2 regions of the Cobetia amphilecti genome follow, and region 1 is predicted to be linked to the other one. Evidence: predicted binding sites of a transcription regulator. Region 1 holds the regulator's gene; the other holds the start of a gene.
What was found. The regulator PhoB, encoded in region 1, activates phosphate uptake and scavenging genes when phosphate is short. The targets are predictions, from matches to a motif close to TGTCATANNNNTGTCANA.

Region 1 (14,416 bases):
GATCGCCGAGAAGGACCTGGAGCTACGCGGGCCCGGCGAAGTGCTGGGCACGCGTCAGACGGGGCTGGCGGGGATGAAGATCGCCGATCTCGAGCGTGACAGTGACCTGATCGCCCCGACCACCACGCTGGCCGATGCCATCCTCAGCGAGGCCCCGCAGGCCGCGGAGCCCCTGATTCGCCGCTGGCTGGGCGAGGCGGCCGGGCAATACGGCGCCGTCTGAGCGCGCTGCCCGCTGCTCACCTGGCGCCCTTACCGATTCAACCCGGGCACTCGATCACTCGGCCCGCCGCGCCAGTCGCTCAGACAGCACTTGTCTTACAGTACATGTCAGTTGGCGCGGCTGGCCTTGATCAGCTGGGTGCCGGCGCTTTCCAGCGGCTGCAACAGCCGCAGCACCAGAATCAGCTGTGACAGCGCCAGGCGTCCGGTGGTGGATTCGACCTGCTCGACCTCGGCTTCCAGTGCCGCGATCTCATCTTCGCTGTCCAGCGTGACGGCGATCTCACCGCCCGCCTCCAATTGCTCTCCCAACGCCGTCAGCTGCTGACTCAGGCGCTCACCATGGCGCAGCAGCGTCTCGATGCCGCTGCTGGCCGAGGCGGTCGATTCCAGTTCGCCGCGATGCGCTGCCAGCGCCGAGAGATAGCCGAGCACGGTGTGCGCGTGGAGCAGGAAGCCGAAGCCCGGCTCGACATCGCGCCGGAAGTGGCCGGGCTCCTTGCGGGCCGTGGCCAGCAGATTGGAGAAGGCCGCGTCGGCATTGTGGGCATTGCGCCGCGCCAGGCGGTAGGCCAGATCATCACGCTTGCCGTGGCGGTACTGGGACAGCACCTCGCCCAGATAGCGGCCGCTGGTCTTGAGACTGACGCCGGCCTGGCGATAGAGCTTGCGGCCCTGCCAGTCCGGCAGGATCAACACCACCGAAAGCCCAGCCAGCAGGCCGCCGACCAGCGTATCGAACAGGCGCGGCCAGATGAGATCGAAGCCATCGCCGACCTGGTTGAAGCACGCCAGCACCATCAGCGTGATGGCGGCGGTGGCCAGGGTATAGCGCGAGCCACGGGTGGCGAAGAACAGTACCCCCGCGACCACGGCGATACCGGCCTGGATCGTGGGCGCCGGGAACAGGCTGATCAGCGCCCAGCCGGCGACCAGACCGATCAGCGTGCCCAGAATCCGCTGCGCCAGCGTGCGGCGCGTATCGCCGTAGCTGGGACGACACACGAACAGCCCGGTCAGCAGAATCCAGTAGCCCTGGGTCGGGTGTACCGCCAGCAGCACGCCATAGCCGGCCACCAGCGTCGCGGTCAGGCGCAGCGCATGGCGGAAGATCGGCGAGCGCGGCGTCAGGTGGCTGCGGATACGCTCGAACATGTCGCGCGTGCCGTGGGGCGAGCGGTCCAGCAGGCTGTTGTCGCTTTCATTGCTGACGGCTTCGAGATCATTCAGGCGCGCGATCTGACCTTCGATCAGGCGCAGGTTGCTGGCCAGTGCCTCCAGCGCCTGCATCAGATGGTGCCACTCGGGCCGCTGCTGTTGCTTGAGATAGACGAGCGAGGCATTGAGGTCTTCCAGCGCCTGCTGGCTGTCACTGGCATCGAAGGGCTGGCGCATCAACAGCGCCTTGCCGAGCCCGCGACAGGCGCGCCCCTGCTGCTCCAGCAGGCGCTGACAGCGGAACAGGATATCGTGATGGAAGAAGGCGTCGGTGAGCTGGCTGTAGGGATAATGGCTGGAGCTGGCGCGCTCGTGGAGGTCCTGGGCGATGAAGTAGAGCCGCAGGTAGCGGTCGAGCTTGGTGGTATCGCGCCGTCCGGCGAGGCGCCGGAAGACCATCTCCTTGGTCTGGTTGAGCGCCACCACCACGCGGCCGTTCTGCTCGGCCAGCGCCAGACGGCGGGCGGACTGGTCGACATTGCGCAACGGCTCGAACAGCTGCGCCTTGAGAATCAGGTAGCGCCCCAGCTCACGGTAGAGCGTCGCCATGCTGTGCTTGAGCGGCTGGCGCGAGAACAGCGCGCACCACACGACCGAGAGCAGGCCATACCAGGTCGCGCCCACCACCAGCAGCAACGGCTGAACCAGATTGATGCCCAGCCCCGGCTCACGCAGCCATTCGGGCAGGCTGCGCTCCAGCACCGCGATCTGACCATCTCCATGCTGCTGCTCGAGGCTGATCATGGTGTAGACGGCCAGAATCAACGAGGCGCGCGCGATGGCGCCGTAGCGGGCATCGATGGCGCCCAGCATCGGCATCGCGAAGGTGGCCAGCGCCAGCCCGATCACGAAGGGCAGCGGCATGCCGAACAACAGCTCCACCGAGACAGCGGCGATGCTGAAGCAGGCCAGCGTCATGCCCAGCGCGCGCAGTCGACCGCGCCAGTGATCATCGGTTTCCGCCAGCCCCGAGGCGATCACGCCCAGAAACAGCGGGATCACCACCGCCATCTCGTCGAGCCAGAACCCCACCGCCATCACGCCACCCAGCGCGATCAACATGCGCAGCGAATAACTGAAGGCATCCAGCGTCCACAGACGACGCAGGGAGTGCATGAGGGAGTCCAGGAGAGAGCGTGTCATGAAGTGTTCCGTGACCAGGGCGCCGGGCAGCGCATTAGACTTTAGATTTATATCGCTAGCATAACACCCCGTTCTGCCGTGTCCGAGAGCCATGGCGCATGCAAGCGTTGGCGGGCGCGTCGAATGTCGAATCGCCGCGACGTGCCACTCTGAAGACTCCTGACCTCATTGGCTTTCATGGAGAATACCGATGCATCCTCTTATCGAACGCGTCACTGGCTCCCTCGGGCTGTCACCGGAAATCGCCGAGCAGGCGGTCGGCATGGTTCTCAAGTTCGTGCGTGAGCAGGGGCCGGATGGCCCGGCCGCCTCACTGCTGGGCGCCATTCCGGGAGCGGAAGGCCTGATCGGCAGCGCAGGCGAGGAAGCCGCCGAGTCCGGTGGCGGTGGCCTCATGGGCGGCCTGATGGGCGCCGTCAGCGCCTTCACCGGCGGCAGTGGTGGCGGTGCGCTGGAACTGGGCCAGAAGCTGATGGGGCTGGACCTGAACATGGACCAGGCGCGCGGCGTGGCCGATGAGACACTGAGCTATGCGCGCGAAGAAGCCGGCGATGGCGTGGTCGATCAGGTGCTCGAAGGCATTCCGGGCCTCAAGCAGTTGCTGTGACGCCTCGAGGGCGTTGAGAGGGTCTTCTCGAACAGCCCCTCGCAAGTAAAGGCTCGCAAGAAAGGCTCGCGACAACTGCTCATGACAACAGCTCGTGACAAAAACAACGCCCCGCTGATTCTCTCAGCGGGGCGTCTTTCGTTCATGCAGGCACGGCACAGGGCCATTCAGCGAATGCGCTTGAGCAATGACTGCAAGCGGTTGAGCTGGGCCGAATCGCCGACCAGCCGCACGCGCTGGTCCATCAGGCCTTGCAGGAAGGCACGCGGCGAGGGCTTGAGCAGGAAGGCCACCGCACTGTCGCTATCGGCGAAGCGCAGCTCAAGCTCGGTATCCACCGGCAGGCCACTGCCCGTGGTGACGCCCGCGTGGGACATGCGGTAGTGACGCGCGATGCTCATGTCTTCGGTCGCGACGCCCCAGTCCAGCGGACGCTTTTCCAGCTCGGCACGAAATTCGGGGTCACGCTTGAAGGCCCGCTTGAGCAGCAGACCCAGCACCCACAGCAATATCTTGAGCTTCATGGTGTCATTCCTTGAATCGCGAAGCGTCGGTCACGCAGGCCATATGAAAATGCCACCGGCCCCGCAGGGCGGAACCGGTGGCATCAGCATGACAGCCGACAGGGCTTTTGATGACGACGATTGAAAGCCATGGCGACAGCCACCCCGGGTCTGCGCTGAAGCACGAGCCGAGGTTACTTGGTCACTGCATCCTTCAACGACTTGCCGGGTTTGAAGGCAACGGTCTTGCTGGCCGGGATGGTCAGCGGCTTGCCTGTCTGAGGGTTCTTGCCGGTACGCGCCGCACGCTGGCGCACGGTGAATGACCCGAAACCGATCAGTGAGACGTCATTGCCTTTGGCCAAGGTATGAGTGATCTCGTCGAGAATCACGTTCAGTACCTGACTGGCCTTGTCCTTGGATAGATCCGCACGCTCGGCGATAGCCGCAGCGAGTTCTGGCTTGCGCATGAAAAGCCCTCCTGGTTTGGCATTCTGCACGGGCGGCCAAGCCGCCGTTTCCATTGTTGTTCTTGCACTTGCTAGCGGTGGCGTATGGCGGCGACGCAATCCGCTCCCGGCAAGCTTTGCCGTATCAAACCTGTCGATGGCAGCAACCTGTCAGACGACGCCCGCTGAGCAGCATGTCTGACGGAGCATTCACTATCGTGCCTGACCGCGCTGGCAGCAAGGGATTTACGACCATCGATCATGGCATCGCCTAGCCTAGCAACGGCGGTGCCTGCCGCGCTAGCTCGACTTTCCTGCGAACGGCGGCGCCTGTCAACGCATATCCAATCAAGCGTTCGTTCATATCCAGCGCACGCGCTTCGAGGTCATCGCCTTCACCGGTGATTTCCCAGCGCGCCACGGCCGAACGCGGCGGATAGGCCACCACCGGCAAGGCCGGTGTCTTGACCAGCACCGGCCACGCCTTCCAGTCGAGCACGCTCGGCTCGCCACACAGGTTGGCCGCCAGGGTGCGCGCAGCCATCTGCAGCGGCTGGACATACATGGCATTGACGCCCTCGACACTGGCGCAATCGCCCAGCGCCCAGATATGCGGCTGTGAGGTGGCCAGGTGACGGTCGACACGGATGCCGTCACCGCCGGCGCTCAGGCCCGCGGCCTGCGCCAGACGAATGCGCGGCGCCAGCCCGGTGGCCAGCAGAACCACGGAGCCCGTCAGGCGACGACCGCTCTGCAGGCGCACCTCGACCGGCGCGGCCTGACGTTCGGCCTCCTCGCCTGAGCTGGCGGCGATGGTCTCGACCATCTCGCCCTGGCGACGCGTCACACCGAGTCCATCCAGCGCCGCACCCAGACGCTGCCCCAGTGCTTGCGGCAACAGTCCATCCAGCGGAGTTTCCTCAGGCGCGACCAGCGTGACGCGGTGGCCGGCGGCCGTCAGATCATTGGCGTATTCACAGCCGACCAGTCCGGCACCGACAATCACCACGTGCCCGTCTTCCCCGCGCTCGCGGGCCTTCGCCAGCGTCGCGCAGAAGGCCGCATAGTCGTCGAGGTCATTGATGCTCTGCACGCGTGAGGCCACTTCCGCGGCGACGGGGAAGGGACGACGCGGCGCGGCACCGAGTGCCAGCACCAGCTCGTCATAGGCCAGACACTCCTCGCCCAGCCATAGCTGGCGGGCATCACCGTCGATGGCAGTGACGCGTTGATGGGTACGCAGCTCGGCATTCAGCTCGTCCACCAGCGCCACCGGCGCCTGACGCGACAGGTCGGTGGCCGACATCTTCTTGGCGAAGGCGGTGGACAGCATCGGCTTGGCGTAATCGTGGCCGCTGTCCTGGCTGATGAGGATCAGCCGGCTGTCCTTGTCACGCGCACGCAGCGCGCGCGCCAGACCAATGCCCGCCATGCCGGTACCAATGATGACAAGGGTGCGAGGGTCGCGCATGGCACCATCTCCTGAGATCGATCCGAGGGAAGCGCTGATGAAAGAGCGCCAGCAGCGTCCGTCATGAACGCCGATGAATGCGCCCAGCATACCAGCCCGCCAGCAGTGCAGGCATGCCTGAGCGGGAGGCCTTGCCGCCCGGCCATGCTAGACTCGCCATTTCGTCATCCTGACAGGGAATTCACCGTGGTCCGATGCCCAGCAGGCGAGCCTCATCGCGCAGCGCTCACGCCACAGACCTCCACCTGTGAGGCGCCTCATCCGTCAGCCGAGTCCCTGTGCCAGCCTGCGCCTCGCTGGCCTTCGCCCACGCGCGCGGCACCCGCTGCTTCGGCGGCGGTGCGCCGTCATTGGCAGCCGGCTGCCGCGCTGCAAGGTGTCATGCCGGCCGGCTGGTGGGCGTGGCTCTCCTCGACGGACTCGCTGACCCAGCGTCTTGCCAGCGCCATGCAGCAGCAGGATGAACGCGATGGCCAGCCCATTCAGGGCCTGCGCGTGCGCCTGCTGCTGCAGGACACCGGCCCCGCGCGGCTGGATGAGGCACGCCTGCTGGGCATCGGCCCACGCCGGCATGTCTGGCGACGCGAAGTGGCACTCTGTCATGGCGATACACCATGGGTGATCGCACGCTCGCTGGCGGCGCTGGACCTGGCCCACGGTCATCGCCTCTCGACGCTGGGCGAGCGCTCGCTGGGCCATTGGCTGTTTCGCCAGCCCGACCTGACCCGCAGCGCCATCGATGTCAGCCGCGCCCCGCTGGTGCTTTCGAGCCCCAGGCCGCTGGCCCGCACCACCAGCCTGTGGATGCGCCGCTCGATGTTCTCGCATGGTCGCTTCAAGGTGCTGGTGCAGGAGGGCTTCACACCGGCCTTCCAGCACGCGCTGCAGCTGGCCTGAGCCTTGCGCCCGACTGGCCTCGTATCCCTCTCTTCCCTTGCCCACTACCACCCGCCCAGGAGCCCCGATGACCGCGTCATCCACTTCCGCCGCTTCGCGTCCTTCCAGACTGGCCGACTACCTCGCCCTGACACGGCTGGACCGCCCCATCGGCACCTGGCTGCTGATGTGGCCGACCCTGTGGGCACTGTGGCTGGCGGCAGATGGCATTCCCGAGCGCACGACCCTGCTGATCTTCATCGCCGGGGTCTATCTGATGCGCGCCGCCGGCTGCGTCATCAACGACTACGCCGACCGCCATTGGGACAAGCATGTCGAGCGCACGCGTGACCGGCCGCTGACCTCGGGCCGCATTTCGGAGCGCGAGGCGCTGACGCTGTTCGGGGGGCTGGTCGCGGCCGCCTTCGTGCTGGTGTGCTTCACCAACCTGACCACGGTGCTGCTGTCGATCGTCGCCGTGCTGCTGGCGGCCAGCTATCCGTTCATGAAGCGCTTCCATCATCTGCCCCAGGTGGTGCTGGGCGCCGCCTTCGGCTGGGCGATTCCGATGGCCTTCGCCGCGACGCTGGAGGAGGTACCGACCTACGGCTGGTGGCTGTTCGCGGCCAACCTGATGTGGACGGTGGCCTACGACACCGCCTACGCGATGGTCGATCGCAACGACGACCTCAAGGTGGGCATCAAGTCCACCGCCGTGCTGTTCGGGCGTGCCGACAAGCTGATGATCGGCCTGTTGCAGCTGGGCATGCTGGCGGTGTTGATCGGCATCGGCCTGCAGCTGGCGCTGGGCATCTTCTACTGGCTGGGGCTGGCTGCTGCCGCCGTCACCTTCGTCTGGCAGCAACGTCTGATCCGTGAGCGTGAGCGTGCGCCCTGCTTCCAGGCATTCCTCAACAATCATTGGACGGGTCTGCTGATCTTCGCCGGTATCGCCCTGGCGACCTGGCCGATGAGCTGACTCCTGCATAAACATTAGTATTATTTAATCTAAAGCGACCCCTGCCCTCTGTTGCTCCCCAGCCCACGGTTCATGCCTGCCTGCCGCGCCTCCAAGGCGGCTGGCAGGCTTGCGTGCAAGCTGCCATGCTGGCAGTTGTCATCTCGTTGTCATATAAGCGGGTTGTAATCGTCATCGACTTGTCATTCTGGCGCGTGCGCCGACTGCTGCATGGGATCTAGCGATGAGCTCCAAGACCGTACTGATTGTCGACGATGAATCCTCGATTCGCGAGATGATCGCCGTTGCCCTCGAAATGGCGGATTACCGCGTGCTGGAGGCAGACAATGCCCAGGACGCCCACGCCATCGTCGTCGATGAAAAGCCCGATCTGCTGTTGCTGGACTGGATGATGCCGGGCACCAGTGGCCTGGAGCTCGCGCGGCGCCTCAAGCGTGACGAGACCACCTCGGAGCTGCCGATCATCCTGTTGACCGCCAAGGGCGAGGAAGACAACAAGATTCAAGGTCTGGAAGCCGGTGCCGACGACTACATCACCAAGCCCTTCTCGCCGCGCGAGCTGGTCGCCCGTCTCAAGGCCGTGCTGCGTCGCACCACTCCCAAGGGAGTCGAGGAGGCGGTGGAAGTCGAAGGCCTGATGCTCGACCCGGCCAGCCACCGCGTCACCGCCCACGGCAACTCGCTGGATGTCGGCCCGACCGAATATCGCCTGCTGCAGTTCTTCATGACGCATCAGGAGCGTGCCTACACTCGCAGCCAGCTGCTCGATCAGGTATGGGGCGGCAACGTCTATGTCGAGGAGCGCACCGTGGACGTGCACATCCGTCGCCTGCGCAAGGCGCTGGGCACAGGCCATCAGCATCTGATCCAGACCGTCCGCGGCACCGGTTACCGCTTCAGCGCTCAGGCCTGAGGGATTCATGCGCTATTGGACCAACGAGCTATGGCGCCTCGGCTACCTTGCCGGTGGCTTCGGCCTGATCGGTGGCCTGCTGGGTCATCTGGGCTGGGGCCTGGCGCTGGGTCTTTCGCTGTATCTGTTCGTCCATCTCAAGCACTTGAAGAGCCTCTACACCTGGCTGATCACCAATCCCCATGAAGAGCCGCCGCCCGGCGATGGCGTCTGGGGAGACCTGCTCGATCGTCTCTACCGCTACCAGAAGGGCCAGCGTCAGGCTCAGGAGCGACTGCGCAGCATCCTCAACCGTATCCAGGAATCCTCCGAGGCCATGCGCGACGGCCTGGTGATGCTGGACAACCACGGTGACATGGAATGGTGGAACAGCGCTGCCGAGCAGCTGGTCGGTCTCAAGGCCAGCCACGACCGCGGCCAGCACATCACCAACTATCTGCGTGACCCCGTCTTCATCGACTACTTCAATCGGCTGGCCTACCGCGAGCCGCTGACGCTCCAGTCGCCGCTGTCTGACAACCTGACGCTGCAGATCTCCATCACCCTGTTCGGTGACAACGAGCGTCTGGTCATGCTGCGTGACGTCACCCGCCTCTATCGTCTTGAAGAGATGCGCCGCGACTTCGTGGCCAATGTCTCCCATGAGCTGCGCACGCCGCTGACGGTGCTGGCAGGCTATCTCGAGACCTACTCCGATTACGCCGATGACCTGCCACCGCGCTGGCAGCGTGGACTGGGCCAGATGCAGAGCCAGACCGACCGCATGCAGCACCTGGTCGAGGACCTGCTGACCCTGTCACGCCTGGAAACCGACGAGCTGTCCGACAATGGTCGCTGCATCGACATGAGCGCCCTGCTCGGCCATATCCGCGACGACGCCGAAGGCCTGTCCCAGGGGCGCCACACCTTCTCCATCGAGGCCGATGCCAGCCTGTCTCTGCGCGGTGAGGAGCAGGAACTGCGCAGCGCGATCTCGAATCTGGTCTTCAATGCGGTGCGCTACACCCCCGAAGACTGTCATATCACCCTGCGCTGGAAGGCGGATGACCAGGGCCTGCTGGTCGAGGTGGAAGATGACGGGGACGGCATCGACCCGGTCCACCTGCCGCGCCTGACCGAGCGCTTCTACCGCATCGACAAGGGCCGCAGCACCGCCACGGGAGGCACCGGCCTCGGGCTTGCCATCGTCAAGCATGTGCTGATTCGCCATCAGGGCCATCTGGAGATCGACAGCCACCCCGGCGAGGGTGCGCGCTTCCGCTGTCACTTCCCCGACGAGCGAGCCTGTCAGGCGAGCGCTCCCCAGGCCAGCAGTGCGCTAGCCCAGTGATGTGCTGATTCCGTGATGATCTGACCCGGACGCCAGCCCAACGCAGAACGCCCCGCAGCCACCTCGAAAGGAGGCGACTGCGGGGCGTTTCGTTTGGTCAATCAGACGACGCTGCGGCTATTTCAGCGACGAGCCAACTTAGCGACGAGCCAGTTCAGCGACAAGCCAGCTCTGCGACAGGCTGTCTCAACGACGCGGCGCCGGCAACTGACGGTAGTGGCTCTGCCACATCAGTACCGCCCCGGCGACGGCGCCCGGGATGAACAGCAGATTGGCCAGCGGCACCAGCGTCATGACGAACACCGCGGCGCCGAAGGTCAGTGAGGGCCACCAGCGCGCCTTGAGGCGCTGCTTCATGTCACCGAAGCTGACCTGATGGTTGTCCATCGGGTAGTCGAGGTACTGGATCGACATGCTCCAGGCCGAGAACAGCCCCCACAACAGCGGCGAGAGCAGGTTCAGGCCCGGGATGAAGCCGATGATGAACAGCGCGATCATGCGCGGGATGAAGTAGCCCAGCTTGGCCATTTCACGCCCCAGCGAGTCGACGCCGATCTTCATCAGGCCGCGGTCATCATCGATCAGGGTGCCATCCAGACGATGCTCGACCTTCTCGGCCAGAATGCCGTAGAAGGGCGCGGCGATCAGGTTGGTCACCAGGCTGAAGGTGAAGAACACCACCAGCAACAGACTCACTACCAGCACCGGCCAGATCAACCAGCTGAGCCACTCCAGCCACGCCGGTACCTTGAGCATCCAGTAATCGATCCAGCCACCGAACTGGTTGAACAATACCCACAGCGTGATGCTGTAGAGCACCAGGTTGATCGCCAGCGGTACGAATACGAAGCGGCGCAGCCCGGGGGTATAGACCATGCGGGTCCCGCGGACCAGCGCCGATACGGCATCAATCATGCGACGTCCTCGTCATCTCAAAAGAACCGGTCAGCCAGCGGGCTGACCGGAGCCACACCCTAGCACTCCCGCCTGCGCGGCGCAGCTGTCGGCCGCCTGACATCGCTCGCGCTCCCACGACGCAATCGCCCCGCGACCTGCCGGTAAGCAGGAGCGGGGCGAAAGAGGCGACACAGGGGCAGGGAAGCGCGTCAGCTCACTTCTTGTCCAGGTCCTGCGGCTTCAGGTCATGGGTATCGGTGTGACGCACGTCCACGCCCTTGACCAGGAAGATGACGTACTCGGCCAGGTTGTCGGCGTGGTCACCGATGCGCTCCAGCGCACGCAGAATCCACATCACGTTGAGCACCGGCGTGATCTGGCGCGCGTCTTCCATCATGAAGGTCATCAGCGAGCGCATCGCGCTCTGATATTCCAGATCCACCGAGGCGTCTTCACGCAGTACCTTGAGGGCAAGGTCGGTATCGAAGCGCGCGAAGGCCGTCAGGGAGTCACGCACCATGCTGCGCACGTGCTGACTGAGGTGACGCACCTCGACCATGCCGCGCGGGCTCTGGCCGTTCTCGACCAGCGAGATGGCGTTGCGTGCGATCTTGCTCGATTCATCACCGATACGCTCGAGATCGGAGGTGGCGCGGATGACGGCCAGCACCAGGCGCAGGTCGGAGGCCGCCGGCTGACGGCGGGCCAGCACCCGGGTGCACTCGTCATCGATCTTGAGCTGCATGTCGTTGACAGCCTTGTCGTTGTCGCGCACCCGCGTGGCGGTTTCACTGTCGCCTTCCAGCAATGCCGTGACGGCATCCTGCAGCTGCTTCTCTACCAGTCCGCCCATGGCCAGCAGGTGTGTCTTCAGTGCATCCAGCTCGTGATTGAACTGCTCTGAGATATGCTTGCCGTGCGAATCGCTGGTGATATCCATTTCCCTCTCCCGGAAAGTCGCCCACCGAGTCAGGGGGCGTGACATGAATGACGTGACAAGTATGGCCCACTACTGACTGACACAGCGGGCTCCCCCTCAGCATGCCGACACTTGATTGCAGTTATGTTTCACCCCTGGCGCAAAGGCGCTATCTGGCCGCCATCGTCAGCAATATCAGGGCAAAAAGGCTACCTGGCTGCACGTTCGCGGCTGAGCGCGCTAACCGAAACGCCCCGTGATGTAGTCTTCCGTCTGGCGGCGCCGCGGGTTGGTGAACAGCTGATCCGTCGGGGCGAATTCCACCAGGCGGCCCTCATGCAGGAAGGCGGTATCGTCTGACACCCGCGCGGCCTGCTGCATGTTGTGCGTGACGATGATCAGCGTCAGGCGCGAGCGCAGCGAACGGATCAGCTCCTCGATCTTGAGCGTCGAGATGGGGTCCAGCGCCGAGGCCGGTTCATCCAGCAACAGCACCTCCGGCTCGACCGCCAGCGTCCGCGCGATCACCAGCCGCTGTTGCTGGCCTCCCGAGAGCCCCAGCGCGCTGTCGTGCAGGCGGTCCTTCACTTCTTCCCAGAGCGCCGCGGAGCGCAGACAGGATTCGACCTTGTCATCGAGGTGGCGCTTGTCATTCTCGCCGACCAGCCGCAGTCCGAAGGCCACGTTCTCGTAGACCGACATCGGAAAGGGGTTGGGCGTCTGGAAGACCATGCCGATCCGGCGGCGCAGCATCGGCACGTCCACGCCGCGCGCATGAATGTCCTCGCCCTCGAGCAGTACCTTGCCGGAAAGACGTGACTGTTCGTCGAGATCGGTCATGCGATTGAAGGTACGCAACAGACTCGACTTGCCGCAGCCGGAAGGGCCGATGAAGGCCGTCACGCGCTTGCGTGCGATCTGCAGGCTGACATCCTCCAGTGCGCGTCGCGTCTGGTTCTCCTTGCCGACACGTGCCTGATAATCGAGGCTCAGGTGGCGGGTTTCCAGGCAGATGTCCTCAGCCGGCCGCGCAGGCGTCTCCTGAAGAAACAACTGGGGCTTGGGCTGTTCAGAGTCACGCCTCATTCGGTGGCTCCCTTGTAACGTTGTGCCAGCATGTGACGCAGGCGAATGGCACTCAGATTGAGGCATAGAATCACGACCACCAGCACCAGCGCGGTCGCGTAGACCAGCGGCCGACTGCTGAAGGCATCGCTGCTCTGGAAGGCCAGATCATAGACCTGATGCCCCAGATGCATGAATTTGCGGTCCAGATGCAGCCACGGGAAGCTGTCATCCAGCGGCAGGTCCGGGGCCAGCTTGACCACCCCGACCAGCATCAGCGGCGCGACTTCGCCCGCCGCACGTGCCACGGCTAGAATCAGCCCCGTCATCAGCGCCGGCGAGGCCGCCGGAATCACCACGCGCTTGAGCGTTTCCAGGCGTGTCGCCCCCAGCGCCAGCGCGCCTTCGCGCAGACGACGCGGCACGCGCGCCAGCCCCTCTTCCGTGGCGACGATCACCACCGGCAAGGTCAGCAGGGCCAGCGTCAGCGAGGCCCACAGAATGCCGCCGGTCCCGAAGGTCGGCGTCGGCAGCCGCTCGGAATAGAACAGCTCATCGATTCCGGCGCCCAGGCCATAGACGAAGAAGCCGAGGCCGAACACGCCATAGACGATGGAGGGCACCCCGGCCAGGTTGCGCAGCGCGATGCGCGTCAGGCGCGTCAGGCGTCCCTGATGGGCCACCTCGTGCAGATAGAGCGCCGCCATCACGCCGAAGGGCATCACCATGATCGACATCAGTACCACCATCAGCACGGTGCCGAAGATGGCGGGCCAGACGCCACCGAAGCCCTCGGTAGGCGCGCCGGCCACGAAGTCGCGGAAACGCTTGAAGGTCATCATCAGCCGGCCGCTGAAGCCCATCGCATTGGGTCGCCAGGCATTGCGGATATCATCGAGCGCGATGCGGCCTTCGTAGCCGCCATTGCCGCCCAGCAGCAACTGACCGCCCGCCAGCGCATCACGCAGGGCACTCAGCTGACCTTCACGCTCGATGAAGGCACTGCGCACCTCTTCCAACTCCTCCTGCATCTCCTGCTCGAGCTCAGCATCCTCTTGAGTCCGCGCCGCGTCACCATCAGCAGTGGCGCTGCGCCGGGATTCGAGCGACTGCTGCAGCGCCTGATAGCGACTGCTCAAGGCTTCACTGTCCAGGCGCAGTGCCTGCAGCTGGCGGCGCTCGCTCTCGATCATCTTCAGGCGGGCAAAAAGTGGCTCGGCGTCTTCGGACAAGGGCCGGGCAGGCCCGTCGCCGACGTCAGGCGTGTGGTCCATCTCCCCCGTCATCGGGTCACTCAGCGCCCGTGGCATGCCGTAGAGAGTGCGGCCGTCGCGCATTTCCAGCATCAGCGCCTGGCTGGGGAAGGTCATCCTGTCGAGCAGCGTCTCCGGCAGCCACTGCCAGCTGGCCGCGGCCCCGTCACGCGAGGATGTCTGCAGCAACCACCATTGCTGGCGAGCGTCATCCCCCTCGCCCGAGGTAACACGGCGCATCTCCTCGTGCATCAGTTCGCCGAGCAGATGGCGATTGTCGGCCGCCGGCTCACCGCGCGTAGTGGTCAGGGCCGTGGGACTCTGGCCCGGCTGTGCCGACAGCTCCACCTCGACCAGTCGAGAGGGCCAGAAGTGACTGAAGGAGCCCACCACCAGCAGGCTGAGCAGGCCCAGCACCAGCACCAGCGAGACACTGACCGCCATGGCATTCAGCCAGCCCCACGGGCCGCCGTCGCGCCAGTAGCGCTGCAGGCGCCCGACCAGCGGCTCGCGCGGGCGCAGCAATGAGGAGCTGGCGCGATTGGTGTCAGGGTGACTCATCCCCAGCTCC
Region 2 (14,416 bases), 1.7 Mb from region 1:
TGCTCATAGCGCTCCGTCCTATTCCTCGTCCATCAGCGTGCCGGAGGGCATGCCGGCCCTGCGCGTCGGTATCAACGGCTTCGGGCGCATCGGTCGTCTCGCCTTGCGCGCGCTGTGGAAGCTGCGCGAGGATATCGCGCTGGACGTGGTGCGCATCAATGACCCGGGTGGCGATGCCGCGACCTTCGCCCATCTACTGGAATTCGATTCCGTGCATGGCCAGTGGTCGCCGGGCGCCGGTATCACCAGCGACGCGGATTCCATCACCCTCGATGGTCAGCGCACGGCATTCTCAAGCCAGCGTGAGATCGGTGACACCGACTGGTCGGGCTGCGATGTGGTGATCGAGGCCTCCGGCAAGAAGAAGAGCACCGAGGTGCTGAACGCCTATCTCGAGCAGGGCGTCGCGCGGGTCGTGGTCTCCGCGCCGGTCAAGGAAGAGGGCGTGCTCAACATCGTCATGGGCGTCAACGACCACCTCTACAACGCCGAACAGCATCGCATCGTGACGGCGGCCAGCTGCACCACCAACTGCCTGGCACCGGTGATCAAGGTGATTCAGGAGCAGTTCGGCATTCGTCATGGCTCCATGACCACCGTGCACGACATCACCAATACCCAGACGATTCTGGATGCGCCGCACAAGGACCTGCGCCGCGCGCGCGCCTGCGGCATGAGCCTGATTCCGACGACCACCGGCTCCGCCAAGGCGATCAGCGCCATCTTCCCGGAGCTGGAAGGCCGCTTGAACGGCCACGCCATTCGTGTGCCGCTGGCCAATGCCTCCCTGACCGACATGGTGTTCGAGCTCAACCGCGAAGTGACGATGGAAGAGGTCAATCAGGCGCTGCAGAGCGCGGCGGAAGGTGAACTGGCCGGCGTGCTGGGCTACGAGACACGCCCGCTGGTGTCGATCGATTTCCGTACCGATTCCCGCTCCAGCATCATCGATGCGCCCTCGACCATGGTCGTCGCGGGTACCCAGCTTAAGCTGTACGCCTGGTATGACAACGAGTGGGGCTATGCCAACCGCACCGCAGAGCTGGCGCTGAAAGTGGGCCTGGGTGATCTGGCCGACGCCAGCACACGGGAGCGCTGAAATGCTTGCCCGCCTGCGAGAGCTGCCCCATGAGGTGCGCCAGTACCTGCTGGTGACGGGGAGGCGCACTGCGCATGCTGGTGGTGCTGCATTTCCATTCGCTGGGCTATTCGGCGCTGGATATCGCGCTGCTGTTCCTGTTCTACGAAGCCTTCGGTGTCGTCACCAACCTCGTCGGCGGCTGGCTGGGGGCGCGGCTCGGCCTCAATCGCACCATGAATGCCGGGCTTGCGATGCAGCTGGTGGCGCTCGGCATGCTGTTGGTGCCGGAGTCCATGCTGACGGTGGTCTGGGTGATGATCGCCCAGGCGCTGTCGGGCATCGCCAAGGACCTCAACAAGATGAGCGCCAAGAGCGCCATCAAGGTGCTGGTGCCGAAGGGGCAGCAGGCGGCGCAGTCGCAGAGCGCACTGTATCGCTGGGTCGCGCTGCTGACCGGCTCCAAGAATGCCCTCAAGGGTCTGGGCTTCTTCCTCGGTGGCGCGGCGCTCAGTCTCATCGGCTTCCAGGGCACGGTATTGGCCATGTGGCTCATGCTGGCCGTGGTGCTGGTGCTGTCACTGCGCAAGCTCTCGGCATCGCTGGGGCAGAGCAAGGCCAGCCGCAAGCCGGCGTTTCGTGAGATGTTCTCGACCTCGCGGGCGGTCAATGTGCTGTCGGCGGCGCGCATGTGCCTGTTCGCGGCACGTGATGTCTGGTTCGTGGTCGCCTTACCGGTCTATCTGGCCGAGGTACATGGCTGGAACTTCTGGACGGTCGGTATCCTGATGGCCGCGTGGGTGATCGGTTATGGCGGGGTGCAGACCCAGGCCCCGCACATTACCGGGCCGATCGCGCGTCGCTTGAGCGGTGATGCGGGCGTGCGCTGGATGACCGTGCTGCTGGCCGGCGTGCTGGCGTTGTTGCCCGCGCTGATGGCGAGCATGTTGCTGGACGCGCAGCAGGGTGGCGACAGCAGTGCGGCCATCCTGTTGGGGCTGGCACCCCTTGAGTGGTTGATCATCGGTCTGCTGGTGTTCGGCGTCATCTTCGCCGTCAATTCCAGCTGGCACAGCTACCTGATCGTGCGCTTCGCGCGCAGTGAAGGCGTGTCGATGGATGTCGGCTTCTATTACATGGCCAACGCCATGGGGCGCCTGCTGGGCACGTTGCTGTCCGGTTGGCTCTATCAGGCCTATGGTCTGGAAGCCTGCCTGTGGTGGTCGGCGGCACTGGTGGCGGCGAGCGCGGTGATGGCCATCGCGTTGCCCTCGGACACGCAGCATGCTTCCACTCAGGAGACGTCGGCCAACTAAAGCCTTCACCGGGCACCTGACGCCTAAGCCCTTATGCAGGAAGCCCTCATGCAGGAAGCCCGTCCCAACCATGGGGCGGGCTTCCTGTCATCTGGCGGCGATAGTCTGGTGGGTGATGCAAGGGGTGCGGGGATCAGCTCATTGCGCATTCACCTGATGTCACCGTAGCGTCAGCAAGTGAAAATTCTTTCGTATAGCTCTTGCTAAGCCCCTCGCTGGATTTCTGATCGTTATCCTTTCCTTTCCGCTCCAAGAGAAACGTCATGTCACATCCGGATGAAACTGCAAGTCGTGAGCGCGACCACGTGACGCCTGATGCTCCGCTTGCGAGCGACAAGGCGCGGCGCAGTGAAGTGCTGCGCACCTTCCTCACGCTGGGGCTGACCAGCTTCGGCGGCCCGATTGCCCACCTGGGATACTTCCACGATGAGCTGGTACGCAGGCGAGGCTGGTTGAGTGACAAGCCCTACGCCGAGCTGGTCGCGCTCTGTCAGTTTCTGCCGGGGCCGGCCAGCAGCCAGGTCGGTTTCGCGCTGGGCATGGTGCGTGGCGGTGGCGTGATGGGCGGGATACTGGCGTGGATCGGCTTCACCTTGCCGTCTGCGCTGGCGTTGCTGGTATTGGCACTGGTGGCGGGCAGCCTCGAAGGGCCGCTAGCCTCCGGGGTGATCCACGGCTTGAAGCTGGTGGCGGTGGCCGTCGTCGCCCAGGCGATCTGGGGCATGGCGCGCAAGCTGTGCCCGGACTTGCGGCGTACCTGTCTGGCGCTGTTGGCGATGCTGGGCCTGGCGCTGGCACAGAGCGCCTGGGCGCAGGTCGGGGTGATCGCGATGGGCGCAGTGCTCGGCAGCCTGCTGTGTCGTGATGACAAGGCGGCATCCGGGCGCCAGCAAGCCCAGGCCGCGGGGCTGTCATTGCCGGTCTCGACGCGCCTAGCGCGCTACTGCCTGATCGCGTTCTTCGTGTTGTTGATCGGCCTGCCGTTGGTGGCCTCCGGCAGTCTGGTCGATATCTTCTATCGTACCGGGGCGCTGGTATTCGGGGGCGGGCACGTGGTGCTGCCGCTGCTGGAGGCCTCCACCGTGGAGATGGGCCAGATCGCGGCCGATACCTTCCTCACCGGCTATGGCGCCGCTCAGGCGGTGCCGGGGCCGCTGTTCACCTTTGCCGCCTGGCTGGGGGCCGGCATGGCGCAGGTGGGCGGAGGCTCGGCACTGCTCGGTGCCGTCATTGCGCTGTTGAGCATCTTCCTGCCGGGGATTCTGCTGCTGATCGGTGTGGCGCCTTTGTGGGGGCGTCTGCGCGCCCGCGCCGGGGCGCGCGCTGCGCTCGCCGGTGCCAATGCGGCCGTGGTGGGCGTGCTGGGCATGGCGCTCTATGACCCGCTATGGACCACCAGCGTGCTGAGCCGAACGGACCTGGTGATCGCGCTGGCCGCCTTCATCGCTCTGACGCGTTTCTCGCTGGCCCCCTGGAAGCTGGTGCTGGGGATGGTGATCCTCGGCGCGGTGCGTGGCGTGATCTAAGCCCCGACGTCGTATCTGAAAAAGAACGCCCCCGTCTGCTGTTGGCAGGCGGGGGCGTGCTTTTTCTGCCGAGCAACTCATGCAGTGCAACTTCAGGCCGAGTAGCTCGCGGTTGGTGTCACACCAGTGACAGCAGCGCGGTGACCAGCAGCTCGTTGTCGTAGTAGGGCGCGCTCTGCTCGCTGATCAGACGGGTGTCGATCACGGTGATGCCCATGCGCTCGAGCGCCTCGATGCATGGGCCGCCGGGATAGTCACCGCGCTGGCTGTCGAGGAGCACGATGTTGAGCAGGTTCTCGGTGGGGCAGTCTTCCATGCGGCCGGTGAGGTCGGCACACAGGGTGTCGAGCAACACGCTGACCAGCTCATCCATGCGCTTGCCGGTCTGCTCCGGGTCCGGGCAGCAGTTGGGGATGTAGACCTTGGGGCAGGGGTTGGCCAGCACCGCGCGCCCGACGCCCTTGGGCAGCAGATTGGCGAGCACGCTGGAGTAGAAGCTGCCGGGAGGGAAGCAGATCAGCTCGGCCGACTCGATCAACTGGCGATTGTTGGCGTGCAGCTCCGGCACCACGGGCACATGGTGGTCGCCCTCCGTCGCGGCCAGACGCATGCGCGCGATGGGCGAATCGAGGGGGGCGACTTCCTTGCCGGTGATGCGGTGCTGGCCGATGATCTCGCGACCATCTTGCAGCGTCACCGCTAGATGGCAATCGGCATTGACCACGGCGCGCACCGTGCCGCGTACATGTACCAGCTTGGAGAACAGGAAGATGATCTGATCCAGCTGCTGGTGATGGTTCAGATAGCCACCGGCAATGATCAGATTGCCGATGCTGGCGCCGCGCAGATCGAAGCCTTCCGGCATGGCGTCGATGAGAAAGCCCAGCTGATGGCAGATCAGGGTGCGCATCGGTTCCGCGACCGCCATGGTCAACGGATGACGTCCGGCCGCCAGCTCGCGCAGCGTGGCATGTAACATCTCCGGGCGCGCTTCACGTGGCAGGCGGTGGGTAAACAGGCGATAGATGTCGGGATGGCCCAGGACGCTGTCATCGGCCAGCGCCATCAGGCGTGAACGCAGATCGCCGATGGCGGGCATCGAGAAGGCGTCGCGCAGTTTGGCCGAGCTGCCACCGGAGTCGAACGGCGTCACCAGATGGATGCTGTGGTGGGTATAGCGGGTCAGGGTGCGTGAGGCCCCGGTCAGCGCGGTACCGCCACTGAAGAACAGCACGCGTGGGCCGACTTCGGGGGCTTTCAGATAGCGCCTGACGCGCATGGGATCGGGTACACGTGCGGTCCGACTGACCCTGACCTTGGCCATTGCATGGCTTCCTTTATGCTTGCATTTTTGGCATAGAGTGCCTTTTTTTACGCCCAGCGTCGCCTATTATGCACTTTCTCTCAATTCCAGCGCAGGGACTCTCGACTCTAGTCCAGTCTCTCGATCCCAGCCCAGCGTTTCTTGTTGCCAACCTGGTTTCCTTCATTGCCAACGTAGTGTCTGCCAGGCGCGCTGTTGCGCCAGGCTGGCGAGGGTCGGGTCCGGGTGGACGGCGAAGGGGTGATCGACGAACTCCAGCAAGGCCAGATCATTGCGTGAATCCGAATAGCCCCAGCTGGGCACCCCGGCGCTGTGGCCTGCATGTTGCTGTTGCCATGCCTTGAGTGCCGCGAGCTTGCCCTCGCGGAAGGTGCGAATGCCACGGGCCCGCCCGTTGTAGCAGCCTTGCTCGGTCTCAAGGGCCGTGGCCAGGGCCGCGTCCAGCGCCAGACGTTCGGCGAGGGGGGCGACCAGGTGCGCCGTCGAGGCCGAGATGATCACGACCTGATGATTCTGCGCGCGGTGCCAGTGAATTCGCTCCAGCCCCTCACGATACAGGCGCGGCATCAGCTCGGCATCGAGAAAGCGTGCCACCTCGGCATCGACCTCACTGACGGCGCGCCCTGCCAGCGGGGCCAGCAGGTGGGTCAGGTGGGTCTCCATGTCGAGCTCACCGGCCGCGTAGTCCAGCATCTGTTGTGCCCAGATCGCGCGATATTCCTCGCCATCGGCGATCCAGCCCTTTGCGATCAACCAGTCGGCCCAAAGCCCCGTGGCATCGCCCTCGAGCAAGGTGTCGTCGAGATCGAAGATGGCAAGTCCTGTGATGTCATCCATGGGGCACCTGCGACATGGCGGCGGTCTCGTTACCGCCCAGCGCCTGAACCTCATCCAGATCGGCGTGCAGCATCACGCGCAGATGGCGCGGCAATAACTGCCGAGCGCTGCGATTGAGGACATCGACATTCAGGCGCAGTCCCTGACAGTCCACCTCGTAACGCACGATATTGCCGAGCAGCTGGTGGCGACGAATCACGCCCGGGCAGCCGGGGCCGGCATTGTCCGGCAAGGGCTGGGTCGGGAAGTTGGCATATTCATCCTGCTGTCCCTGGGGGCTGGTGTCCGGTTGCAGATACAGCGCTTCCGGACGCAGTGCCACGCGCGGGCTGTCGCTTTCATAGCCGAGCAGCGGGCGCGCCAGCTCGCGACCGATCAGATTGTAATGCCCCATGAAGCCTGCCGCCGTGGCATCCACCGGCCGCGTATACAGCGACTCGGCATTGCCCTGTTGCAGGATGCGCCCCTGATGCATCAGGAAGATGCGGTCCGACAGCAGCAGTGCCTCTTCCTGATCGTGGGTTACGAACAGGGTGGTCAGGCCGAGGCTCTTCTGGATGTCACGGATCTGATCACGCAGATGGCGGCGGATACGTGCATCGAGTGCCGACAGCGGCTCATCCAGCAGCAGGATCTGCGGCTCGACCACCAGCGCGCGTGCCAGCGCCACACGCTGACGCTGACCGCCAGACAACTGGTGCGGGAAACGCTGCGCCTGATCGGTCAGCTCCACCAGTCTGAGCACCTCGCTGACACGCCGCTCGCGCTCTTCCGGGCGCACCTTCTTCATGCGCAGCCCGAAGGCCACGTTCTCCGCCACGCGCATGTTGGGGAACAGCGCATAGTGCTGGAAGACCATGCCGATGCCGCGACGCTGCGGCGGCAGCGACGTGATGTCGTGACCATCGACGATGATCTGGCCGGCATCGACATCATTGAGGCCGGCGATGGCGCGCAGCAGGGTCGACTTGCCGCAGCCGGAGGGGCCGAGCAAGGTGATGAATTCCCCGCGCGCGATCTCGGCCTCTATCTCGGCGAACACCTGGGTCTTGCCGAAGCTCTTGGCCAGGCCATTGAGCTTAAGGTAGTGCTGGTCGGCGGCGCGTTCGCGCAGGGCGCTGGTCAGAAGGCCGCCGGCGCTCTGGCTATCGAAAGTGGTGGCGGTGTCGATGGCAAGCATCAGCGGTCCCCTCGGGGTGCGGAGTCTGACGACTGGTGGTGAGTGTGGCGCGGCTCAGGGTCGGCGCTCGGCAGTGGGCCGGGCAAGCCGTCGGTCATGGTGGTGGCCAGCGCCTCGTCGGGGTCATCCGCGGGCATCTCCTGCTCGGCGGGCTGACGATTGCCGAGCCAGGTCAGGATCAGGGTGAACACGAACAGGGTGATGACCAGGGCGCTGGTGAAGTGGCCGCTGGCGCCGCGGATATTGTTCAGATAGACCTGCAGGGTCTCGAAGCGCGTGCCGACCAGCATGTTGGCAAACACGAATTCGCCGGCCAGGAACGAGAAGGCCAGGAAGACGGCAATCTGGATGCCGACGCGGATATTGGGCAGTACGACCAGGAAGAACGCCTTGAGCGGACTTGCCCCCAGCAGTTGAGCGGCCTCCATCAGGGACGCCACGTCCAGCGCACGCAGGCTGTTGGCCAGAGCGCGGTACATGAAGGGCAGCACGATGGTGAAGTAGGTGGGGATCAGGATCCACGGCGTGCCGACGATGGCCAGCGGGCCGCCCGCGTAGAGCTGCAGCAGGCCGACCGATGACACGATGGGTGGCACGGCGAAGGGCAGCAGGATCAGCCCATTCATCACGCTGTCCAGGCGCGGATAGCGTGTGTGGGCGAGAAATACCACCGGTACGATCAGCAGCAACGACAGTGCCAGCGCGCCGACGGCGACCAGCAGCGAGCGCCCGAACGCCGCCAGAAAACGCGGCGTGGTCCAGAGTTCCAGAAACCATTTCACGGTCAGGGCGTCGGGAGTCAGGCTGGCGCCCCAGCGTGTCGCCAGGGCGTAGAACAGCGTCGCGATCAGTGGCAGTGCCAGCAGTGCGAAGACACTGGTGACGATGAAGGTATAGACATTCACGCGGCGCAGGCGCGCCATCAGGCTGGGCAGCAAGGGCTTGCCGTGGCGATAGGGCAGTTCAGCGGGAAGTGACATGGTAGCTCCTGCGCATGAGCCATTGCTGAATCAGCGTGACGATGACGAGAATGACGACCAGCACCAGGGCCAGTGCACTGGCCAGTTCTGGCTGCAGGAACAGGTCTCCGGAGACCAGATTGGCGATGCGGATGGTCATCAGGTTGTAGCTGGTATTCACCAGCGCATAGACGGTGGCGTAGGCGCCCATGGCATTGGCGAACAGCACGGTGAGCGTACCTGCCAGTGACGGCCACAGCACCGGCAGACCGATGTGCTGCCAGTAGGCGAGGCGATTGGCGCCCAGCAGGCTGGCGGCTTCTCGCCATTCCGTCTTCAGGGTGCTGAAGGCGGGGTACAGCAACAGGATGCCCAGCGGAATCTGGAACCAGGTGTAGATGACGATCAGGCCGGTGCGCGAGTAGAGATTGAAGTCCTCGAGCAGGCCGAAGCGCTCCAGCATCAGGGTCAGCATGCCGTTGGCGCCCATCAGGATGATGAAGGCGAAGGCCAGCGGGACACCGGCGAAGTTGCTGGTCATGTTGGTGAAGGCGATCATCATGCGCGTCAGGCGCGGGCCGCAGCGGTGCATGCTGTGACAGGTCACGGCGGCGATCGCCAGTCCCAGCACGCTGGACATGAAGGAGATCTCGAGGCTGCGCCAGATGGCCTGGCGGAAGAAGGCCGAGGAGGCGATCTCGTGAAAGTTGGCCAGCCCCCAGCCAGTAGTGGTCTTGAAGGCGCTGATCATCACCCACACCAGCGGCGCGATCTGGAAGGCGCCGAAGATCAGCGCAAACGGCAGCAGCCACATGACGGGGCTGGTCAGGCGACGCTTCAATGCGGCAGACATCACTTGAGGCCTCGCGTGGCAGCATGGCTCGCCAGCAGCGACGGATTGCTCGCCTTGCTGTGCTCAAGCCCCAGCAGTGTGGCCAGGGTGCCGCAGAGTTCGCGTTGCTTGAGGTCCGTCGCGGCGCCGTTGGCGAAGGCGTTGCCGAAGGTCCACAGCGGCACGCGACGCTCCTCTTCCAGCAGGCCGGAGTGTGAGCGGTCGGCATTCATGCCGTGATCGGCGGTGACCATCACCTGATAGCCGGCTTCCAGCCATGCCGGCAGGTAGTCGGCCAGGGCGACGTCGGCATGCCGTGCGGCATTGCGATACTGCGGTGTATCGCCGCCATGACGATGGCCGGCATCGTCGATGTTCATGCTATGCACCAGCAGGAAATCCGGGTCGTGACGCAGGCGCAGCATTTCGGCGTCACTGAACAGATGGTCATCCGGATAAAGATCCTGCCAGTAGAAGATGCCCGCCTGGATGGCGGATTCCGGATTGTCGAGCCAGCGATGGCGGGCCGGCACGAAGGGGGCCGCGACATAGAGTTCGCTGACCCAATGATAGGCGGCGGCAGCCGTGCGCTTGCCCTGCTGGCTGGCAAGGTCGAACAGGCTGATGCCGCGTGAGCGGCGCACGATGCCGTTGTTGACGATACCTGAGTCGACAGGCAGGTCGCCGGTCAGCAGGCATTCATAGAGCGGGCGCGACATGGCCGGCAGCTCGCAGTCCAGTGATTGATACTGGCCACGGCCGGCCTCGACCAGGGCACTCAGATAGCCCATGGCATGATGACCCACGGCGTGGTTGAGGCCGTCGAGCACGACAAGAATGACACGCTGAGACATGGTGACTCCGTGAAGCTCAAGACGGCACCGCAAAGGCGATGCCGTCTGTCAGGATGGTGCGCGCTCTGCTCGCGTGAAGCAGAGGTCGGGGATCACTGCTGGTGGATCAGTACCTGGGACTGCCACTGACGTGGCAACTGCTTGGCACTGGCTTCCCAGCCTGCGAAGTCCTGGACCGGACGTGCATTGGCGTACTGCTCGTTGGGCAGCAGCTTGGCGGCGATATCCTCAGGCAGGGTGAGGTGCTCGGCGCGGATAGGACGGGCATAGCCCTTGGCCAGGTTCAGCTGACCGGCGTCGGAGAGGATGTACTCACGGGCCAGCTTGGCGGCATTCGGGTGCGCGGCATGCTTGTTGATGATGGTGGCGTAGCCGGAGGTGACAGAGGCATCAGACGGGATGACGACCTCGAAGGTGTCGCGGTTGATCTGATCGCGATAGTTCAGGGCATTGAAGTCCCACAGCAGGGCGACTTCGACTTCGCCTTTCTCCAGGTTGGCGATGCTCGGCTCTGCCAGTGACAGACGGCCCTGGCGCGCCAGTTCCGCGAAGACTTCCAGGCCCGGTGTCAGGTCGGATTCCTTGCCGCCATTGGCGAAGGCGGCGGCGAGAATGGCGTTGTTGGCCTGGGAGGCCTTGCCCACGGCGCCGACGGACACCTTGTAATCACCCTCGGCGAGATCGGCGAAGGAGGTCGGGCGCTCATCTTCGCTGACCAGTGTCTTGTTGATCATGAAGGAAATGGTGCCGGTGTAGCCCAGTACCCAGTGGCCATCCTTGTCTTTGGCCCACTCCGGGATCTGCTCCCAGGTCGTGGTCTTGTAGGCCTGGGTCACGCCTTGCTGCACCGCGATCGGACCGAAGGCGAAGCCCACGTCACCGATATCGGCGGTGGCGTTCTCACCCTCGGCCTTGAACTTGGCGACTTCCTCGGCGGAGCTCATGTCGGTATCGCTATGCGCGATGGAATACTTCGACTCGAGGTCTGCCCAGGTGTCCTTCCAGTTGGCCCAGCTGTCCGGCATGCCGACGCTATCGACACGGCCTTCGGACTGAGCGGCCTCGAGAAGGTCAGCCGGCATGTCGGCGGCACTGACGGAGGCACTGCCCAACAGGGCGGCCATGCAGGTGGAAACCAGCAGGCCGGTGGAGCGGGATGAGGTAGTGGCAATCGACTTCAAGGAGATTTCCCCAGTAGGTGATGAACAATCGCTGCGCTGAAGGTAAGGCGTGACGGGCATCAGGCACCCTGTCGACACGCTGAGAGCACGTCCGGGTGCTCAGGTCATTGCTCAGGCCAGTTCTCGGATCATTGATCAGACCAGTGCTCAGGCAAGTGCCGAGGCAGCCGAGATTGTGTGGTCTAGTTCAGTTCGAAAGGCACGATCGACTCTAGCGCTCGCCTGTGACAGTTGCGTGTCGTCAACATGTCGTTGTCATGGCATGGGGTGGCGGCTCTGCCTCTGCCTCCTTCATACCTTCTCCGTGCCTTCTCCGCGCCTTGCCGCGGGCTCCAGTCCTCGCTATCTTCCACAGCCATAGGCGTGCAAGGCATGAGCCTGCACGTGATGGCTGAGCTGGCGTGGCAGCCAGAGCTGCGCTGTCACCGAGTTGTCACGCCAATGCCACTATTCTCCTCATGCGTGTCTCGACAAGCGTGTCTTGGAAAGACGCACTGAGCTTTGCGGGTCATCTGAACTAGACCACAGAAATCGCTTCTCTCTGACCCTTTCCATCCTGGACGCCCTGGATGTCATGCAAGTGACTCGCCAGAAATTGCTGTCTTTCGTTATCTTTCAGGAACTTCGCATGCCTTCATCTTCGCTTGAGCCCCAGAGTGACGCCGCTTCATCGGCAACTCCTGACGCGGATGTCCCCGTGGCAGGGCTCAAGGGCAAGCTGCTGAACCATCTTGAGGCAGCGCCGCTACGCGCTTCACAGCGCCTGCCTTCCGAGCGCGAGATGATCGAACGCTTTGCCACGACGCGGGTCACCCTGCGCGACACCCTGCTGCAGCTGGAGGCGGAGGGTCGTATCTATCGCGAGAATCGGCGGGGCTGGTTCGTCTCGCCGCCACGACTGCGCTATGACTTGCTGGCGTGCCTGCCATTTCGCGACATGGTCGAGTCACAGCAGCGGGTGGCCAGCACCGAGGTACTGGCGGCAGGAGAAGTCGCTGCCAACGCGGTGATCGCGCAGCGACTGGGGATTGCGGAGGGCTCAGTGGTCTATCGCATCACTCGCGTGCGGCGTATCGATGGGCGGCGCGTGCTGCATGTCTGCCATCACCTGCGACGTGACTGCTTCCCGGGCATCCTCGATTTCGACCTCGGAGCCCACTCCCTGACCGACCTCTATCGACACGAATACGCCATTCGTGTCAGTCGCGTGAGCTTCGAGCTGGCCTCCACGGTGTTCGACGCTGAGGCCGCCGCCGCGCTGAACGCCGCACAGGGCAGTCCCGCGCAACGCATCACCCGCATCAACTTCGATCAGAATGGCCGCGCGGTGGACTGCGATGATGAACACTGGCGCCACGACGCCATCGAATTGACGCTGAGTGCCGCACCACAGAGCTAGTCGGCAAGTTCGCGGTAAAGCCTGAATGCCTGGCAGGCCGCTGGTAGCCCAGACGAAAACGCCCGCACATCCTCTTGTTTAGTTGAGGGCGTGCGGGCGTTTCTTGTGCGACAGACAGGATTCGAGCGCGGTTGAGACGCGATCGATCGGTGTCAGCGCATCAGCAGGCTTTCATCGACTTCGCGGAAGTGATGGGCGCTTTTCATCAGGGCGAGGGCGGTGAGGGCTCCGACGCCGTAGACGTGTGTAGTCACATCGTGGCGCGCCGCGACATGATCCAGCAGCAGGGCGAAGTCGCCATCGCCGGAGGCGAGGATGATCTCATCGACCTCGGGGGCGGCTTCCATCACGTCGATGGTGATGCCGACATCCCAGTCGCCCTTGGCCGAGCCGTCGCCGCGCTGTATGAAGGGCTTGAGTTTGACCTCAAAGCCTATCTCGCGCAGGCGCTGCTGGAATTGCTGCTGCTTGGGGTCGCCACGGTCGATCGCGTAGGCGTAGGCATGCTGAATCGAGCCGAGGCGCTCGAGCTCTGCCCATAGGCGACGATAATCGAACTGCCGACCGAAGGTGTCGCGGGTGGTGTAGTAGATGTTCTGCACATCAATGAAGACGGCCAGGCGTGTGCGTGCCCCATCCGCGTCGCGAGAGACATGCGCGCAGTGCTGGCGGGAGTCGAGAGAGCTGTCGCGCGAAGAGGATCCTGGCATGGGCGTCGCCGTGGCGGGAGGAGCAAGGGTAGGCAAGAGGTGATTTTCCTCTCCCCAGAAAGAAGCCGGCCGCTACCTGATGATGCAGGGCAGCGGCTGGAGGTCTAGCGATGAACAACGCTCTCACGGTCAGTGACTCGATGGCAGGCGCCAGTTGAGTGAGGCGAGCAGCGCGTTCGAGCACCAAGGCTTGATGGCAAGCCTCAGCTCTTGGCAGCAGGGTTTGACGGCTTGGTCGGCTTGACGCCAATGACCTGGCCGCTGACACCGGATTCAATCACATCCACCTTGCCACCACGGTCCAGGAAGGCCTGCATCTGAGCTTCAAGCGAGGCTGAGGTTTCGACAGCAGCCGGGGCTTTTTTCTTTGCAGCAGTACGAGTATTCGCCATGCGGGACTCCGTTCCAAGACGTGAGGGGTGAAAGTGAATGATAACACAGTGGCAACTTTGCTGCTTGATGGCATCAATTTGGAATCAGAAGCCTGATGTTTTGCGTCGCTTTTCCTTGTGTCTGCAAGCCTCGCGTAGCGTGGTGGCTCGCTGTTGCGATCTGACCAACACAGTGATGCAGGGCGGCCAAGCCATTGAAAAGTCGGGCTGTCGGCAAGAGGTCAGTGGGCATGATCGCGATTGCCGCATGGCATGCGAATCCTTTTACGGGCGCTGAATCATCTTTGATGGTCAGGCTGCCCGTCGCTCAGCCAAGCAAGGAGAGACTCCATGACAAGCCCTTCCAATGGTGATTTTGCCGGCCAGACTCGCGCTTATGCGGTGGCATCCGAAACGGCAGACCTGGCGCCCTGGAACTTCGAGCGTCGCCAGCCGCGACCGGATGACGTGGCCATCGAGATTCTCTACTGCGGTGTCTGTCACTCGGATCTGCACGTCGGCCGCAATGACTGGGGCTTTTCTCAGTATCCGCTGGTGCCGGGGCACGAGATCGTGGGTCGGGTGATCCAGGTGGGCAATGACGTCAGTCAGTACAAGGTGGGCGACATGGTCGGCGTCGGCTGCATGGTGGATTCCTGCCGTGAATGCAGCGCCTGTCAGAAGGGGCTCGAGCAATATTGCCTCGACGGCATGACCATGACCTACGGCAGCCCGGACCGTCACGATGGCAGCCTCACCCAGGGCGGCTATTCCGACAAGATCGTCGTCAGCGAACGCTTCGTGGTCTCCATCCCGGACAAGCTCGACCCGGCAGTGGCCGCGCCGCTG

Region 2: R1T44_RS11590 (UTRA domain-containing protein) is a predicted target of PhoB. The motif match lies at 11,508-11,525, and genes of this name have one in related genera.

Annotation. Positions count from the first base shown of each region.
Region 1 is NZ_CP136695.1:266,868-281,283, forward strand. It holds gene recG (ATP-dependent DNA helicase RecG) at 1-223, shown strand, start outside; gene yccS (YccS family putative transporter) at 331-2,583, opposite strand; gene R1T44_RS01200 (DUF2780 domain-containing protein) at 2,774-3,190, shown strand; gene R1T44_RS01205 (hypothetical protein) at 3,358-3,714, opposite strand; gene R1T44_RS01210 (HU family DNA-binding protein) at 3,888-4,163, opposite strand; gene R1T44_RS01215 (NAD(P)/FAD-dependent oxidoreductase) at 4,414-5,613, opposite strand; gene R1T44_RS01220 (chorismate--pyruvate lyase family protein) at 5,953-6,510, shown strand; gene ubiA (4-hydroxybenzoate octaprenyltransferase) at 6,578-7,468, shown strand; gene phoB (phosphate regulon transcriptional regulator PhoB) at 7,692-8,381, shown strand; gene phoR (phosphate regulon sensor histidine kinase PhoR) at 8,389-9,711, shown strand; gene cysZ (sulfate transporter CysZ) at 9,898-10,626, opposite strand; gene phoU (phosphate signaling complex protein PhoU) at 10,823-11,548, opposite strand; gene pstB (phosphate ABC transporter ATP-binding protein PstB) at 11,768-12,613, opposite strand; gene pstA (phosphate ABC transporter permease PstA) at 12,610-14,406, opposite strand; gene R1T44_RS01260 (ABC transporter permease subunit) at 14,403-14,416, opposite strand, start outside.
Region 2 is NZ_CP136695.1:2,711,247-2,725,662, reverse strand. It holds gene R1T44_RS11640 (ArsJ-associated glyceraldehyde-3-phosphate dehydrogenase) at 50-1,099, shown strand; partial or broken gene arsJ (organoarsenical effux MFS transporter ArsJ) at 1,101-2,394, shown strand; gene chrA (chromate efflux transporter) at 2,658-3,920, shown strand; gene R1T44_RS11625 (GAK system CofD-like protein) at 4,039-5,244, opposite strand; gene R1T44_RS11620 (HAD family hydrolase) at 5,407-6,081, opposite strand; gene R1T44_RS11615 (ABC transporter ATP-binding protein) at 6,074-7,261, opposite strand; gene R1T44_RS11610 (ABC transporter permease) at 7,261-8,241, opposite strand; gene R1T44_RS11605 (ABC transporter permease) at 8,225-9,073, opposite strand; gene R1T44_RS11600 (alkaline phosphatase family protein) at 9,073-9,906, opposite strand; gene R1T44_RS11595 (ABC transporter substrate-binding protein) at 9,999-11,087, opposite strand; gene R1T44_RS11590 (UTRA domain-containing protein) at 11,716-12,486, shown strand; gene R1T44_RS11585 (LabA-like NYN domain-containing protein) at 12,639-13,196, opposite strand; gene R1T44_RS11580 (hypothetical protein) at 13,400-13,588, opposite strand; gene R1T44_RS11575 (NAD(P)-dependent alcohol dehydrogenase) at 13,919-14,416, shown strand, end outside.